DNA from 3 places in the Bacillus thuringiensis genome. Region 2 is predicted to be linked to each of the others. Evidence: predicted binding sites of a transcription regulator. Region 2 holds the regulator's gene; each other region holds the start of a gene.

Region 1 (4,811 bases), 1.0 Mb from region 2:
TTCGTTGCGCTGCTTGTGTTAACGTATGTCCTGTATATCGTCACGTTGGTGGACATTCATATGGATCGATTTACTCAGGGCCAATCGGTGCGGTATTAACACCGCTTCTAGGTGGATATGATGATTACAAAGAGCTTCCTTATGCATCTAGTTTATGCGGAGCATGTACAGAAGCTTGTCCAGTAAAAATTCCATTGCATGATTTATTATTAAAACATCGTCAAGTCATCGTTGAGCAAGAAGGTCGTGCACCACTTGCAGAAAAACTAGCGATGAAAATGTTTAGTATGGGTGCTTCTTCAGCTGCTTTATATAAAATGGGTTCAAAAATGGCACCAGCGGCAATGAGTCCATTTACATCTGGTAATCGTGTATCAAAAGGTGTTGGACCACTTAAAAACTGGACGGATATTCGTGAATTTCCAGCTCCAAGTAAAGAACGATTCCGTGATTGGTATAAAGATCATAAGAAAGGCGGAGATAAATAATGACAGGATTAATTCAAAACCGTGATGCCTTTCTAGATAACATTGCAAAAGAACTTGGACGCGCGCGTAAAACAGAAGGTGTAGAGCGTCCAGTATGGAAAAGTAATGTGAATATAGAAACGTTAAAAGATTATTCACAAGAAGAATTACTAGAAGTGTTTAAAAAGCAATGTACAAACATTCATACAAATGTAGTAGAAACGACAAATGACCGTTTAGGTGAAGACCTTCAAAAAGTAATCATGGAAAACGGCGGGGGACCTATTTTATTATCAGCAGATGAGCGTTTTGATGCATATGGTTTAACATCTTTATTTAAAGAAGAACTTCCAAAGCGAGACATTGAAGTAAACGTATGGGATCCAGAGAGAAAAGACGAAAATATGCGTTTAGCTGAAAAAGCGAATATTGGTATTGCATTTAGTGATTATACATTAGCTGAATCTGGTACAATTGTTGTACAAAGCCATAAAGGGCAAGGACGTTCTTTACACTTTTTACCGACTGTATATTTTGCTATTATTCCACGTGAAACACTTGTGCCTCGTATTACACAAGCGGTTCAGGATATGAACTCACGTGTAGAAAATGGGGAGACAGCGGCATCTTGTATTAACTTTATTACAGGGCCAAGTAACTCGGCTGATATTGAGATGAATCTTGTTGTCGGAGTACATGGACCATTAAAAGCAGTATATTTCATCGTATAAAAGAGGGGAAAGCAGGCCGGAAAATGGCCTGCTTTTTTAGTAGAATAAAGGATAATATGAAGTAGAAGTTCTCTCCTTTTTTTGCTATGTTTTTTGGGAAAGGAGAGGAAGGGATGTTCACTTATTTATATGCAATGTTAGCAGGGATGGTGTTTGGTTCTTTTTTTATGTTAGTTGCGATGAGGATTCCATTAGGTGCGTCTATCATTACCCCGCGTTCACATTGTTATTATTGCAAATATGTGCTAAGGCCAAAAGAATTAATCCCCATCATTTCATTTTATATACAAAGAGGCTGTTGTACGAATTGTAAGAGAAAAATTCCAATTATGTATGTAGCATTTGAATGTATAACAGGAAGTATATTTCTTCTTACCGTGTATATGATTGGAATAGAACGAGAGCTTATTATCATTTTATCCCTTTTTTCGCTACTTCTTATTATTTCAGTTACAGATTACTTATATATGTTAATTCCTGATTGTATTTTAATTTCGTTTGCCGTTTTACTCATTCTTGAAAGTGTTTTTGTACAATTAGTTACTTGGACAGATAGTATAGTTGGTAGTGGTGTTATATTCATTTTGTTATATTGCATGCAAAAGATATATCCAGAAGGGCTTGGCGGAGGAGATATAAAACTACTTTCGTTACTTGGGTTTATAGTAGGAGTGAAGGGAGTTTTTATCGTTTTATTTTTAGCGTCTTGTTTCAGTCTTTGTTTCTTCGGGATTGGTATCGTATTAAAACGTATAGAAGTACGAAAACCAATTCCATTTGGTCCTTTTATTAGTCTTGCGGCAATATGTTATGTATTGGCCGCATATTCAAATTAGAGAGGGAATAGAAAATGAACGTATATATGGATGATCAAAGAAGTTGCCCGTTCGGGTATGTGCCCGCAACTACAGTAGAATGTGCCTTGCAAATGGTCCGGGATTATGATGTGAATATTCTTTCCCTTGATTTTAATATGGGGTGGGGAGCAAAAAATGGACTGGATTTTGTAGAAGCTTTTTGTACAGAGGGGTTATATGTAAATGAAATTCACCTTCATACGAATGATATCATCGGTATGCACAAGATGAAACAGAGAATGGATAAGGGAAAGGAAGAAGGAGAAATTAATCCTCACCTTGTTGTTAAATACGTGGGAAGCTAAAAACTCCAAAGTAAAACTTTGGAGTTTTTAATGTTTCATATGTGCTTGTAAAGGAATAATCTCTTCTTGTTGAGTTGCTGCGATTTCAGTTTCTTCCTGTTGAACTTCAGGTGTTTTCTTTGTTAAGTAGTGGTATACCATACCGACAAATACTGATCCGCCAATAATGTTACCGATTGTAACAGGAATTAAGTTATGAATAGCACCTGAAAAAGAAATTGTCTCAGGATGCGGTGAAACTAAAGATAAAGCAAAGAGTGACAAGTTTGCAATACTATGTTCGTAACCAGATAAGAAGAATGTGAAAACAAGTAGCATCATGACCATTATTTTTGCTGTGTCGCCTTTAACCTGAGATGGTAAGAAGCAAGCAAGACATACGAGCCAGTTACATAAAATGGCTTTAAAGAATAGCTGCATTGTAGGTGTGTTCATCTTTCCTTCAACGACTTTATTCATTAAGTGACCGTGATCAATTGCTTCAAAAATTCCAGTTGCGTAAAATAGTAAGGCAAAGAATAACGCGCCGGCTAAGTTACCTGCATAACAAGCAACCCAGTTACGAAGTGTATCAGAAATCGTTGTTTCTTTCCTTAAAGTTGCTACAGTAAAGTACATTGTGTTTCCAGTAAACAATTCAGCACCGCCATATATAATAAGTACGAGAGCAATCCCGAAAAACATAGAAGCAGCTAAATAAGTTGCTGGTGAATCTGCAATGTGAAAAAAGTTACCTAATTTAAAACATAGTACAATAATAAAACCGATATAAATACCCGCAAGTGCAGCACGAATGAAATATTGCATTGGGTTTGTATCTAGCATTTTCTTTTTGCTTTTAGCCAGTTTGACAACATAATCTAGTCCTTGTTCTAGCATGAGTAATACGCTCCTTTAGTAAATCTTCTATAAATACTCCTTATATGAATAAAGTACATGGAATTGTTCTCACTTTCAATAAGTTTGTGCAATGTTTCACAAAAAGGACATACATACGTTAAGAAAACGTTTACAAAAGATAGTATAATGGAATTTTTTCTGGACATTGAGAGGAAGAAAGGAAAAAGAAAAAGCGCTGTAATTACAGCGCTTTTTCGTCTAAATTCTTTTCTACTTTTACTTCTACTTCTTTTGAGAAGAACCAACCACCAACTGCGATTCCGACTAATACAATCCAGAATGTAAGCTTCCACGGAGTGGATTCTGGGAATGAATGTGGAATTACATTTAATGCAGGGTGTGCTAATGTATAAACTGCTAGCTTCACACCAACCCAACCTACAATTAAGAATGCTGCAGTTTCAAGTCCTGGTTTACGTTTTAAGATTTGTACGAAAGCAGTTGCTGCAAATCGCATAATGATTAATCCGATAAGTCCACCTACAAAGATAACAACGAATTGCCCAGTATCTAGACTACCAATTGTACCTAATCCTGTTTTTGGTAAAGTCATTGCTAGTGCAACCGCAGCTAAAATTGAATCAACTGCGAAGGCGATATCAGCAACTTCAACTTTAAATACAGTCCACCAAAAGTTCTCTTGTTTTTTCTTTGCTTCTTTTTCTTCTGTTTCTTCATCTGTATTCTTTTTAACATATGTTTTAAATAAGTGATTACCAGCGATAAACATAAGGTAGATGGCACCGATTGCTTGCACTTGCCATACATCGACTAAGAACGAAATCATAAATAACGATCCAAATCGGAAAACAAATGCCCCCGCTAATCCGTAAAATAGTGCTTTCTTTCGTTTTTCTTCTGGTAAATGTTTTACCATAATTGCAAGAACAAGAGCGTTATCAGCCGCTAAAATCCCTTCAAGTGCAATTAGGATGAGTAATACCCAACCATACTCCAATAATAATGATACATCCATGTACATTCTCCTCTCATCTCTATAAGTTCTAAATAAGTGAAGAATTTCCCCACTATTTAGTTTCCCCATACTCCTGCCTATTAACTTTGGAAGAATTTGGAAGTGAATACAAAAAAGACCTCTGCCGTTAATAGGCAAAGGTCTTGCTAGACATATGTAATAAAAATGCCAACAAAGCCGGAAGAACTAAGTTCTACGTAATGACGACTTTGTTTCCAAGAAATATTCTTGGACGCTACTCCCCTTTGGAGATATGTTATTGTATTCTCATTATATGGATAATTTATACGGTTGTCAACCTGTTAAAATATCTTCATTAGGATATTTTATTTTCCGGTTCTTTTTACGAGCAAATGAAAAAGCCAATGTTAAAGGACCCATTTTCCCAAAAAACATCATAAAGATAATAATAGCTTTTCCGATTATAGTTAAGTGAGGTGTTAAGTTCATACTGAGGCCAACAGTCCCAAATGCTGAAAATACTTCGAAAGCACTCATCAATAGAGGAACTCGCTCAGTAATACTCAAAATTAAAATAGCAAAAAAGATAAATGAAATGGAAATAATAGTAATGG
Region 2 (4,811 bases):
GATCACCTGCTGCTACCTCTAAAGCAACACGCTCACCATTTTCAAGCACTCGACCAGTACCTACTGCAACAACTTTACCCTCTTGTGGTTTTTCTTTTGCAGTATCTGGTAATACAATACCACTTGCTGTTTTTTCTTCTGCTTGAACAAGCTCAATTACAACGCGATCACCTAATGGCTTTAGCATGAACAATAACCTCCTCATTTTGTTATGTAAATTTTATTTATTAGCACTCAAGTCACCCGAGTGCTAACACACTTATAATAATAAATAATCTCAATTTCTTTTGCAAGTAAAAAAATCATAATTTTTTCGCAAATTACTATATAAACTTTCTATATAGAATACCGCCTTTACTATATGAAGCATTGTTTCCACTGCTCGTATGTTACAATATGAAAGGACACCCTAAGTTGTTTTCGCTATACACACAACTTTCTCCTGTCTTCTATTATAATTTCAAATAAGGATTTACGAAAAAAACATAATTTAAGTGAGGTTTATATCGTAGGTAGCATATTTACATGTTATCCTAACTTATCTCATACACTATAGTTAGAAAGGATGGTTAAACCATTTGAAAAAACAATATTGGTGGGTTATCGTTACATACATTTTAATGCAGTTATCTGGCGTTGTTGGATTACCACTTCTCCTAAAAACAGGACTCTATGATAATAGAGGGTTTACCATTGAGGAAAAAGGACAAATCATAACGGGACACTGGGCAATTATTAGCTTCTTTGTTGCATTATGTATCGTACTTTGGTTACTTAGAACAGATATTCGTGACAGGCATTTAGATTCAACGCGCTCTTCTGTTCCAGCTACAATTGGATGGATTTTCATCGGATTATTCTTAGCTTTCTTTTCACAAATAGTTGCCGGTATGATCGAGATGCAACTACTAGGAATTAAACAAGGTTCAGAAAATACAATGAAACTGATGGAAATTGCACGAACTACGCCTTGGTTCCTTATTGTTGTATCTATAATCGGACCTATCTTAGAAGAAATCGTATTTAGAAAAATTTTATTCGGTGCACTTTATAAGAAGTTCAACTTCTTTATTGCAGCTATCATTAGTTCGCTTGTATTCGCAGCAATTCATTTTGATTTTACTCACTTATTGGTATACACTTCTATGGGGCTCGTATTCGCCTTTTTATATGTAAAAACGAAGCGAATTATCGTTCCTATTGCAGCTCATGTTGCGATGAATACATTAGTCGCTATTGGGCAAATTTTTATGAGCAATGAGCAAATTCAAGAAATGATTAAAGAAGCTGAAAAAATGCAAGGCTTTATCGGAGGATTTTTTGTATGAGAAACTCACCATTGTTCATGGCTGCACTATACTTCCTTCTTGGATGTATCTTTACACGCTTCGCCATTACGAACGTGACAGATACAATCTGGAATGTGTGGACAATACTATTTGCAGTTATGGCAACAATTGATTTTAATTTGGCACTTCGCCTTATATTAGTTAAATTCACAAAGAAGAAACAATAATAAAACGCAGAGGTCGCTTCCTCTGCGTTTTATTGTGGATAGTTTTTCAAAAAGTAAACTAATGTTTGTAACTCTACAGCTAAATCAATATGATGAATTCTAATATTCTCTGATACGTTTAATCGTGCTGGTGTGAAATTCAAAATACCATGCACGCTCGTTTCAGCTAATCTATCTGCTACAGCTTGTGCTACTGTAGCCGGTACTGTTAATATTGCCACTTGTATATCATTTGATAATCTCTCTTCTAATTCATCTAAATGGTATACAGGAATGCCCCCGATTTCTGTTCCAACTTTCTCTTCACTAACATCAAATGCCATTTCAATTTTTGTATTATTGTTTTTCGTGAAATTATAATGTAAGAAAGCGGTCCCTAAATTACCTACTCCAATAAGTGCTACACGCGTGATATCATCTTGATCAAGTGTTTCGCGGAAAAATGATAATAAATAATTTACGTTATATCCGTATCCCTTTTTCCCTAACGCTCCAAAATACGAAAAATCTCTTCGTATTGTTGCGGAATCTACTTTTACCGCTTCACTCAATTCGGCCGATGAAACACGCTGCTTACCAGAAAGAGATAAGTTTTGGATAAATCGATAGTATAGAGGCAATCTTTTAGCAGTGGCTTGTGGAATCTTTTGCTGATCCATATGACCTCTCCTCTCTTCCTATCTTTATTCATATACTTTAATCAAATACAGAAGTTTAGCACTCATTAAATTCCTTGTATAATAAAGAGAAGAAGTATTCTCTCTTATTTTAAACTATACACTATTTTTAGTATGATTGAGAAATATAAACATGGCAAAGTTAAGAAATTATTTGAGGTGAAAACATTGATTTTATTACAAGTAAATGGACTTTCGAAATTATACGGTGCAGAAACAATTCTTGCAAACATAAAATTGGAAGTACAAACAAAAGATCGTATCGCATTAGTTGGAAGGAATGGAGCTGGAAAATCTACATTATTAAAAATTATCGCTGGTGAATTATCACATGATGGTGGCGAAATTATAAAACCGAAAGATGTCTCAATCGGGTATTTAGCTCAAAATACCGGCCTAGAAACGTCTTTAACAATTTGGGATGAAATGCTAACCGTCTTTACCCACTTACAGCAAATGGAGACAAAACTTCGAAGGCTTGAGCAAGAAATGGGAAAAGAAGAAAACTTTTCAAACGAAGCTATATATGAAAGATTGTTAGCTGATTATGACCAATTGCAACTCAATTATAAAGATCAAGGTGGATATCAATATGAAGCGGATATTCGCTCCATTTTAAGCGGCCTTGGCTTCCCAGTTGAAACGCACCAGACGACGATTTCTACTTTAAGCGGTGGGCAAAAAACAAGATTAGCTCTCGGGAAATTATTATTAACAAAACCAGACTTACTTATTTTGGACGAGCCTACAAACCATTTAGACATCGAAACATTAACATGGCTTGAGCAATATTTACAAGGTTATCCTGGCGCAATATTAATCGTTTCACATGACCGTTATTTCTTAGACAAACTCGTTACACAAGTATATGAAATTTCGAATAAAGAAAGCAGACGATTTGTTGGTAACTACAGTAAATATTTAGACTTAAAATCAGCCTTATACGAGCAAGAAATGAAACGTTACGAAAAACAACAAGATGAAATCGCAAAACTTGAGGACTTCGTTCAAAAGAATATAGCTCGCGCCTCTACAACGAAACGTGCTCAAAGTCGCCGTAAACAACTAGACAGAATGGAATTATTAACGAGACCATTAGGTGATTCTAAGTCAGCATCATTCCACTTCGATATTGAAAAGCAAAGTGGAAATGATGTTTTACAAGTAAAGGATGCAACCATTGGCTATGATGAGGACCCTATAATTGAAAACGTAACTATGCGCTTAACTCGCGGAGATAGTGTTGCTTTAGTTGGTCCAAACGGAATTGGGAAATCTACATTATTAAAATCTATTGTGAATAAGTTACCACTATTAAATGGTGATGTTTCTTTCGGATCAAATGTATCTGTTGGTTATTATGATCAAGAGCAAGCAAACTTAACATCTTCTAAACGGGTTTTAAATGAACTATGGGATGAATATCCACTGCAACCTGAAAAAGAAATCCGTACTATACTTGGGAATTTTTTATTCACAGGAGATGATGTACTGAAACCAGTATCTTCCCTTAGTGGTGGACAAAAAGCTCGATTAGCTCTTGCGAAACTTATGATGCAAAAGTCAAATTTATTAATTCTGGATGAGCCTACGAACCACCTTGATTTAAATAGTAAAGAGATTTTAGAGAATGCTTTAATTGATTATCCAGGGACTCTTCTATTTGTCTCACATGACCGCTACTTTATTAACCGTGTAACAACGACTGTGGTTGAGTTATCAACAGAAGGTGCACAGGAATATTTAGGGGATTACGATTACTATGTGGAGAAGAAAAATGAAATGATTGAACGCGCAGCATTTGAACAACAAGAACAGCAAGAAAATCAGGCACCTGTTCAAAAAACTGTAGCTCAAGAAAAATTAAATTATCTCGAAGAAAAAGAGCGTAAACAATTAGAACGTCAACGCACTCGAAAAATTGAAGAACTAGAACAAAACATCTTAAACTTAGAAGAAGAAATTGCTACGTTAGAAGATCAACTTTGCTTACCAGAAATATATGCAGATTATGAAAAAGCGAGTGAAATTACAACAAAAAAACAAACGCTACAAGAACAACTTGAAACTTGTATGGCAGAATGGGAAGAGCTGCATGTATAAGAGTATTTAATAAATAAGGAAGATGTCTCATCAGTCATGATTTCTGACTATGCGACATCTTTTTTTAAGTACATAAATAATTTTTTGAATATATCAATGGTAACTCGGGATATTTCAACGATTTTTCAAATACATCTATCGTAACCCTATATATATAAACGATTCGACACGAAATATCGATTTACCGACAAGGATTGACAATATCAGCACCCTCTATAATGGAGGGATATTTCAAAATGTTTTTCAGGGATATCTTCTTACTTTTTATTTCCCGAAAAACAATACATCCAAAGGTCAGACTTCATCTAGTTTATCCACAAACTTATACACATATCCACCTTTATAAAATAGCTACTAAAACAACTTTTCCACATTATCCACAACTAACAAAAAAGTTATCAACACTTCATATACACAACAAAACCCACATTATCAACAGATAATATGGGTTTTATCCACAAGCTGTGGTTAATTATGTGCATAACTATGCTTCAATATCTAATCCTGGATTCGCA
Region 3 (4,811 bases), 2.3 Mb from region 2:
AATCAGTGGGGGTTTTGTTCATCCCCCACTGATTATTAGTTGAATCAATCGGGCTTTTACGGGCAGTTGATCGCCCACCTAACTTCTTTGCTTACGCTGAATTTTGAGGTGAGGGTCTTACTGCCCGTTAATGCGGGATAAAAATGTTTTGCGAAGATAATTTATTTACCTCTATCTATTTAGTATCACTGATATTCTGTATTACTTAGTACCGAGTTAAAAATATAACTGAATAGCTATGGTGGCAATTCATATGTGTAACCAGCTAATCAGTCGGTACTACTTATTCCATTTATTTTTTTCTCAATTTCTTCATAATACTTTCATTCAAATCTTCACGATACTTGGAGACGTAAGTTTTAGCGTTTGCCACTAGTTCGTCAGCAAAGGAAGCCACGTCATCCCCAGTAATGTCAAGCACTTGTCTTCCTTCCGCTGCACCCGCTTCGAACAAATCGATTAATTCATACTGTATGTGTAACATATCCATCCCGTTACCCGCTGAGAAATTCCACATGTAGTTTTGAATTTTCTTAAATACAAATTGGTAGTCCTCTGGCAGAGCCTCAACTCGTGCCATCATCATTTTGTACTCTTTTTTATCACCAATTAACTTTTTGAACATTTCTAACATCTTATTTTCCTCCTTTTTTATAAAACCGAACAAGAAATTCCCAAAGTATCGGCCAGAACATTTTATCTTATGAACCTATTTTGACTTCAAGACGTTAATTTTTGACGATACAAAATCCCATTTTTTCCAAAACAATTCAAGCTCCTGGCGGCCTTCTTCATTTAATGAATAAAACTTACGAGGCGGTCCCATATCTGATGGTTTCTTTTCAATATTTACAAGCTTTTTCTTCTCTAATCGTACGAGGATAGTATACACCGTACCTTCCACAACTTCTGTAAACCCAAGATCATTCAGGTGGCGGGTAATCTCATAGCCATACGTTTCACGGCGACTAATGATTTCCAGTACACACCCTTCCAGTGAACCTTTCAGCATTTCAGTTAAATTTTCCATGTCCAGATCCTCCTTTACCCCCTATTCTGTCTGACTTATATTCAGTATCACAGAGTACTAAGGCGAATTTTTTACTGAGTAGTTTTTGTGAATCCGAACTATTCAGTATCACTTATTACATCTACATTGTATGACTAAGTAGTTATGGATGTCAACTGATTTTTAAATTTTTTCTAAAATCCGCTATTACCTATTGTCTACTGAAAATATTTTGAGAAACAACACTACTCAGTATTGCTTACTACAAGTACATTGTATGACTAAGTAGCGATGAATGTCAACTCGATTTTTATATTTTTTCTAAAATCAACTATTACCTATTCGATACAGCCTATTTTCTTTTTTTATTTTGCCCCATACCTATCCCACTAAGAAAAGAAAATACCCCAAAACAAAAAATTCTACATTTTTATTTTGGGGCGCTATACTATACCAAAGTTAATGAATATGGCTAGCTCTTCTTATTAATAAGACAGATCATTTTTTGTTACGATAACATCATAGCCATGTCTTCTGCTGCATTTGTAATCAGTTTTAAACCGAATGTTTCTTGTAATACATCAAGTACGCCAGGTGAAATAAATTCAGGAGCCTTTGGACCGATGCGAATATCTTGAATCCCAAGACTAAATAGCCCTAGTAAAATAGCAACCGCTTTTTGTTCAAACCATGATAGGACAATACTTACTGGCAATTCATTCACTTCACATTGAAAAGCATCAGCTAAAGCAGCCGCTATTTTCACTGTAGAAATTGAATTATTGCACTGTCCTAAATCAATGTAACGCGGAATTTCCGTACCAGGTACAACACCGTAATCCACATCATTAAAGCGGAATTTCCCGCAAGAAGTTGTTAAAATAACCGTTTCTGGCGGAAGTGACGTTGCTAATTCACGATAATATTCTCCGCCTTTTCCCGGTGCATCACAACCGGCGATAACAAAGAAACGCTTTATTTTCCCTTCTTTTACTGCGTCAATAATTTCTGGAGCTAATGATAATACTGTATTATGATGAAACCCTGTCACTAACTGTTCATCCGACTCCATATGTACTTCTGGAAGTTCTAGCGTTTTTTGAATTAATGGTGTAAAATCATCATTTTCAATTTTTTGTACACCTTCTAAACCTGCAATATCATATGAAAAGAATCGATCAGAGTATGATCCTTTAATTGGCATAACACAGTTCGTTGTAGCTAATATGGCACCAGTAAATTTTTCAAAAAGGCGTCTTTGATCATACCATGCCTTACCGATGTTTCCTTTTAAATGTTTATATTTTTTCAGCTGCGGGTATCCGTGTGCTGGTAGCATTTCAGAATGTGTATAAATATTAATGTCTTTTCCTTCTGTTTGCTTTAATAGTTCTTCTAATGCAAATAAATTATGGCCCGTAACTACAATTGCTTTACCTTCTACACGATTTTGTGTAATTTGGACAGGTTCTGGCACACCAAAATGATTCGTATGTGCCTCATCCAATAACTCCATCACCTGTAAAGCTGATTTCCCAACTTTCATAGCCATATCAATATGCTCTTGTTCGTTAAAATTAGAATTTGTTAATGTCATATATAAAGCTTCTTGTGTTGTAGCATCTACAAATGCATCCGTATACCCTAGCTGAGCAGCATGAGTACGATAAGCCGCAATTCCTTTTAACCCAAACACAATCGTATCTTGTAAACTAGCAATCGTTTCATTCTTGCCACACACACCCATTACTTTGCATCCACCTGTTGGCGTTTGTTCACATTGATAACAAAACATATCATCCCACCCTCTCCCAATCATTCATTACACCTTAAGCATAATACCCATTGAAAAAAAGTGATGTGATATCAATCACAATAATATATAAAGATTTGTGACAGTTCATATTGTTGACATAATATTTTTATTGACACTAAAAAATACATTAGTGTGCACACACCTTTCGATACTTTTAAATAGCTAAATAATTAATTTGGAGAAATATATACAAAGAAAAAATTTTTTTGAATCCCTTATACAAATAGTTGCAATTCATCACATATGAAAATAGACATACAAATACGCTATTCTTTCTATCATTCAATAGAAAGAGAATAGCGTATTTTTTATTTTAAGGAACTATCATTTTTTTATTAAAGCCTTTATTGTAAACCTCTTTATTTACAATACATTTACACTATCTTAACATTACTTACATTATTTATATGATATATTTATATAGAAGCTACTTAAGAAATTTCATATACATTTTATCTTTATGATCTCTAATCTAATCAATAAAAAGATCATGTTATATTTTTATAACAGGGGTGAATTACGATGACTGAAACTTTAAAAACACTTATAATGCTTGATGCTACTTACGTTGTTATTGCAATTATGACAGTACTAGTATTTGTATACTTGGAATTAAAATCTCAGTAATATATGCTGGCGTAATCGACAGATTCAGCATTTAAATATAGTTAGAAGAAAGAGAGGAGAAAATTATTTCTCCTCTCTTTTGTATTTCTACAATTTCTTATTTTAATAAATCCAATGTATGTAAAAGTAATCCCTTGTCTCCTACTTCTCCATGACCAGGTACTACCGAATTTATATTTCCATATCGCTTCAGCACATTTTCAATCGATGTAGACCATTCATTTACGTACGCATCCGCAACATTTCCTAAATCTTTAGCTTCCGCAGATTTTACTAAACAGCCTCCAGCTAAAATTTGATATTGTGGCAACCAAACAACAATATTATCTTCTGTATGTCCTTTCCCTGGATAGAACGTTTCTACTTTTGTATTGCCAAACTTCAAACTCGTAATTGTTTGTAAATCTCCAAGCGGCTCTTCATATCCACTTTTCTTTGCTAGTTCTGCGGTTAATGCTGTACTATGCGCTTTAATGCCTCTTTCTTTCAACGCTGTTATTCCGCCAATTCGATCAGCGTGCGCATGTGTAATAATGACATCCGTTACGCACTTCTGAAATTTCTTTTCTACCATTTCTATTAGTTCCTTCGTTAACTTATCATCCCAAGAAGAATCAACAAGTACTAAACCTTTAGAAGTATTAAGAACTAGACCGTTCGAAGGAACTGCTTCTCCATTAAAATAACCTAACTCCGTATGAACCCATACATTCTTGTTTAACTGAGATATTGAAATGGTTCCCGTCTCATTTTTTATTACTTTTTGCTCTACCTTTTGTGATGCTTGTACAGAAGAAATCGTGCTAACAAATTGAGTTGTTCCTAGTAAACTTACACATAATCCTACTTTTAACAACGTATTCTTTTTCATGTTATCAACCCTTTCTTTCAAGCTAAATAGTTATTACCTATATTAGACAATTCATCTCAAATGTTTGTTCCATCTTCATTTGCATACTTTTATGTAATTAACAAAAAAGCGTACAAAATTTTGTACGCTTTAAAACTTAATCTTCCATTCCATAATTCTCAAACTCTTCCTCATTCCCATAAAATACATTCAAATCAATATACTTTTCTTTTCCATTATAACCGCTTAATCTCCCGCGGTTCGTGTATTGCCAAAACGTCCATTTTCTCTCATCAGATAAACTTGTTTTTGTAAGAACACTACGAATCCATATATCACATTTTGGATACGCATCCTTTATATATAAATCATACGCCTCTTGCGTTGCATACAATATTACTTTCTTATCGTAATGTTTTTCTAGCATTTCAATCATGACCGCCAACTCTTTCGTAACATCTTCACGCTTAGGTGGATTATCTTTTTTGTTAGCGTAAAACTCAACATCA

The links. Region 2 encodes Rex, which represses fermentation and respiration genes when NADH is low (regulators of the CRP and FNR family bind a similar motif). Its sites were predicted from a motif close to TTGTGAAATATTTCACAA; they were not measured.
Region 1: AC241_RS06640 (formate/nitrite transporter family protein) is a predicted target of Rex. The motif match lies at 3,324-3,341, and genes of this name have one in related genera.
Region 3: hcp (hydroxylamine reductase) is a predicted target of Rex. The motif match lies at 2,868-2,885, and genes of this name have one in related genera.

What each region holds. Positions count from the first base shown of each region.
Region 1 covers NZ_CP012099.1:1,283,340-1,288,150, forward strand. The annotation lists gene AC241_RS06620 (LutB/LldF family L-lactate oxidation iron-sulfur protein) at 1-488, shown strand, start outside; gene AC241_RS06625 (LutC/YkgG family protein) at 488-1,198, shown strand; gene AC241_RS06630 (prepilin peptidase) at 1,312-2,034, shown strand; gene AC241_RS06635 (cyclic-phosphate processing receiver domain-containing protein) at 2,049-2,360, shown strand; gene AC241_RS06640 (formate/nitrite transporter family protein) at 2,388-3,239, opposite strand; gene AC241_RS06645 (TerC family protein) at 3,442-4,236, opposite strand; yybP-ykoY riboswitch at 4,327-4,492, opposite strand; gene AC241_RS06650 (TrkH family potassium uptake protein) at 4,531-4,811, opposite strand, start outside.
Region 2 covers NZ_CP012099.1:251,857-256,667, reverse strand. The annotation lists gene groES (co-chaperone GroES) at 1-187, opposite strand, end outside; gene AC241_RS01525 (CPBP family intramembrane glutamic endopeptidase) at 579-1,328, shown strand; gene AC241_RS01520 (YdiK family protein) at 1,325-1,516, shown strand; gene AC241_RS01515 (redox-sensing transcriptional repressor Rex) at 1,546-2,175, opposite strand; gene AC241_RS01510 (ABC-F family ATP-binding cassette domain-containing protein) at 2,362-4,296, shown strand; gene tsaD (tRNA (adenosine(37)-N6)-threonylcarbamoyltransferase complex transferase subunit TsaD) at 4,781-4,811, opposite strand, start outside.
Region 3 covers NZ_CP012099.1:3,255,911-3,260,721, forward strand. The annotation lists gene AC241_RS16785 (DUF1048 domain-containing protein) at 293-634, opposite strand; gene AC241_RS16790 (PadR family transcriptional regulator) at 710-1,030, opposite strand; gene hcp (hydroxylamine reductase) at 1,518-2,804, opposite strand; gene bla2 (BcII family subclass B1 metallo-beta-lactamase) at 3,550-4,323, opposite strand; gene AC241_RS16805 (glycoside hydrolase family 25 protein) at 4,460-4,811, opposite strand, start outside.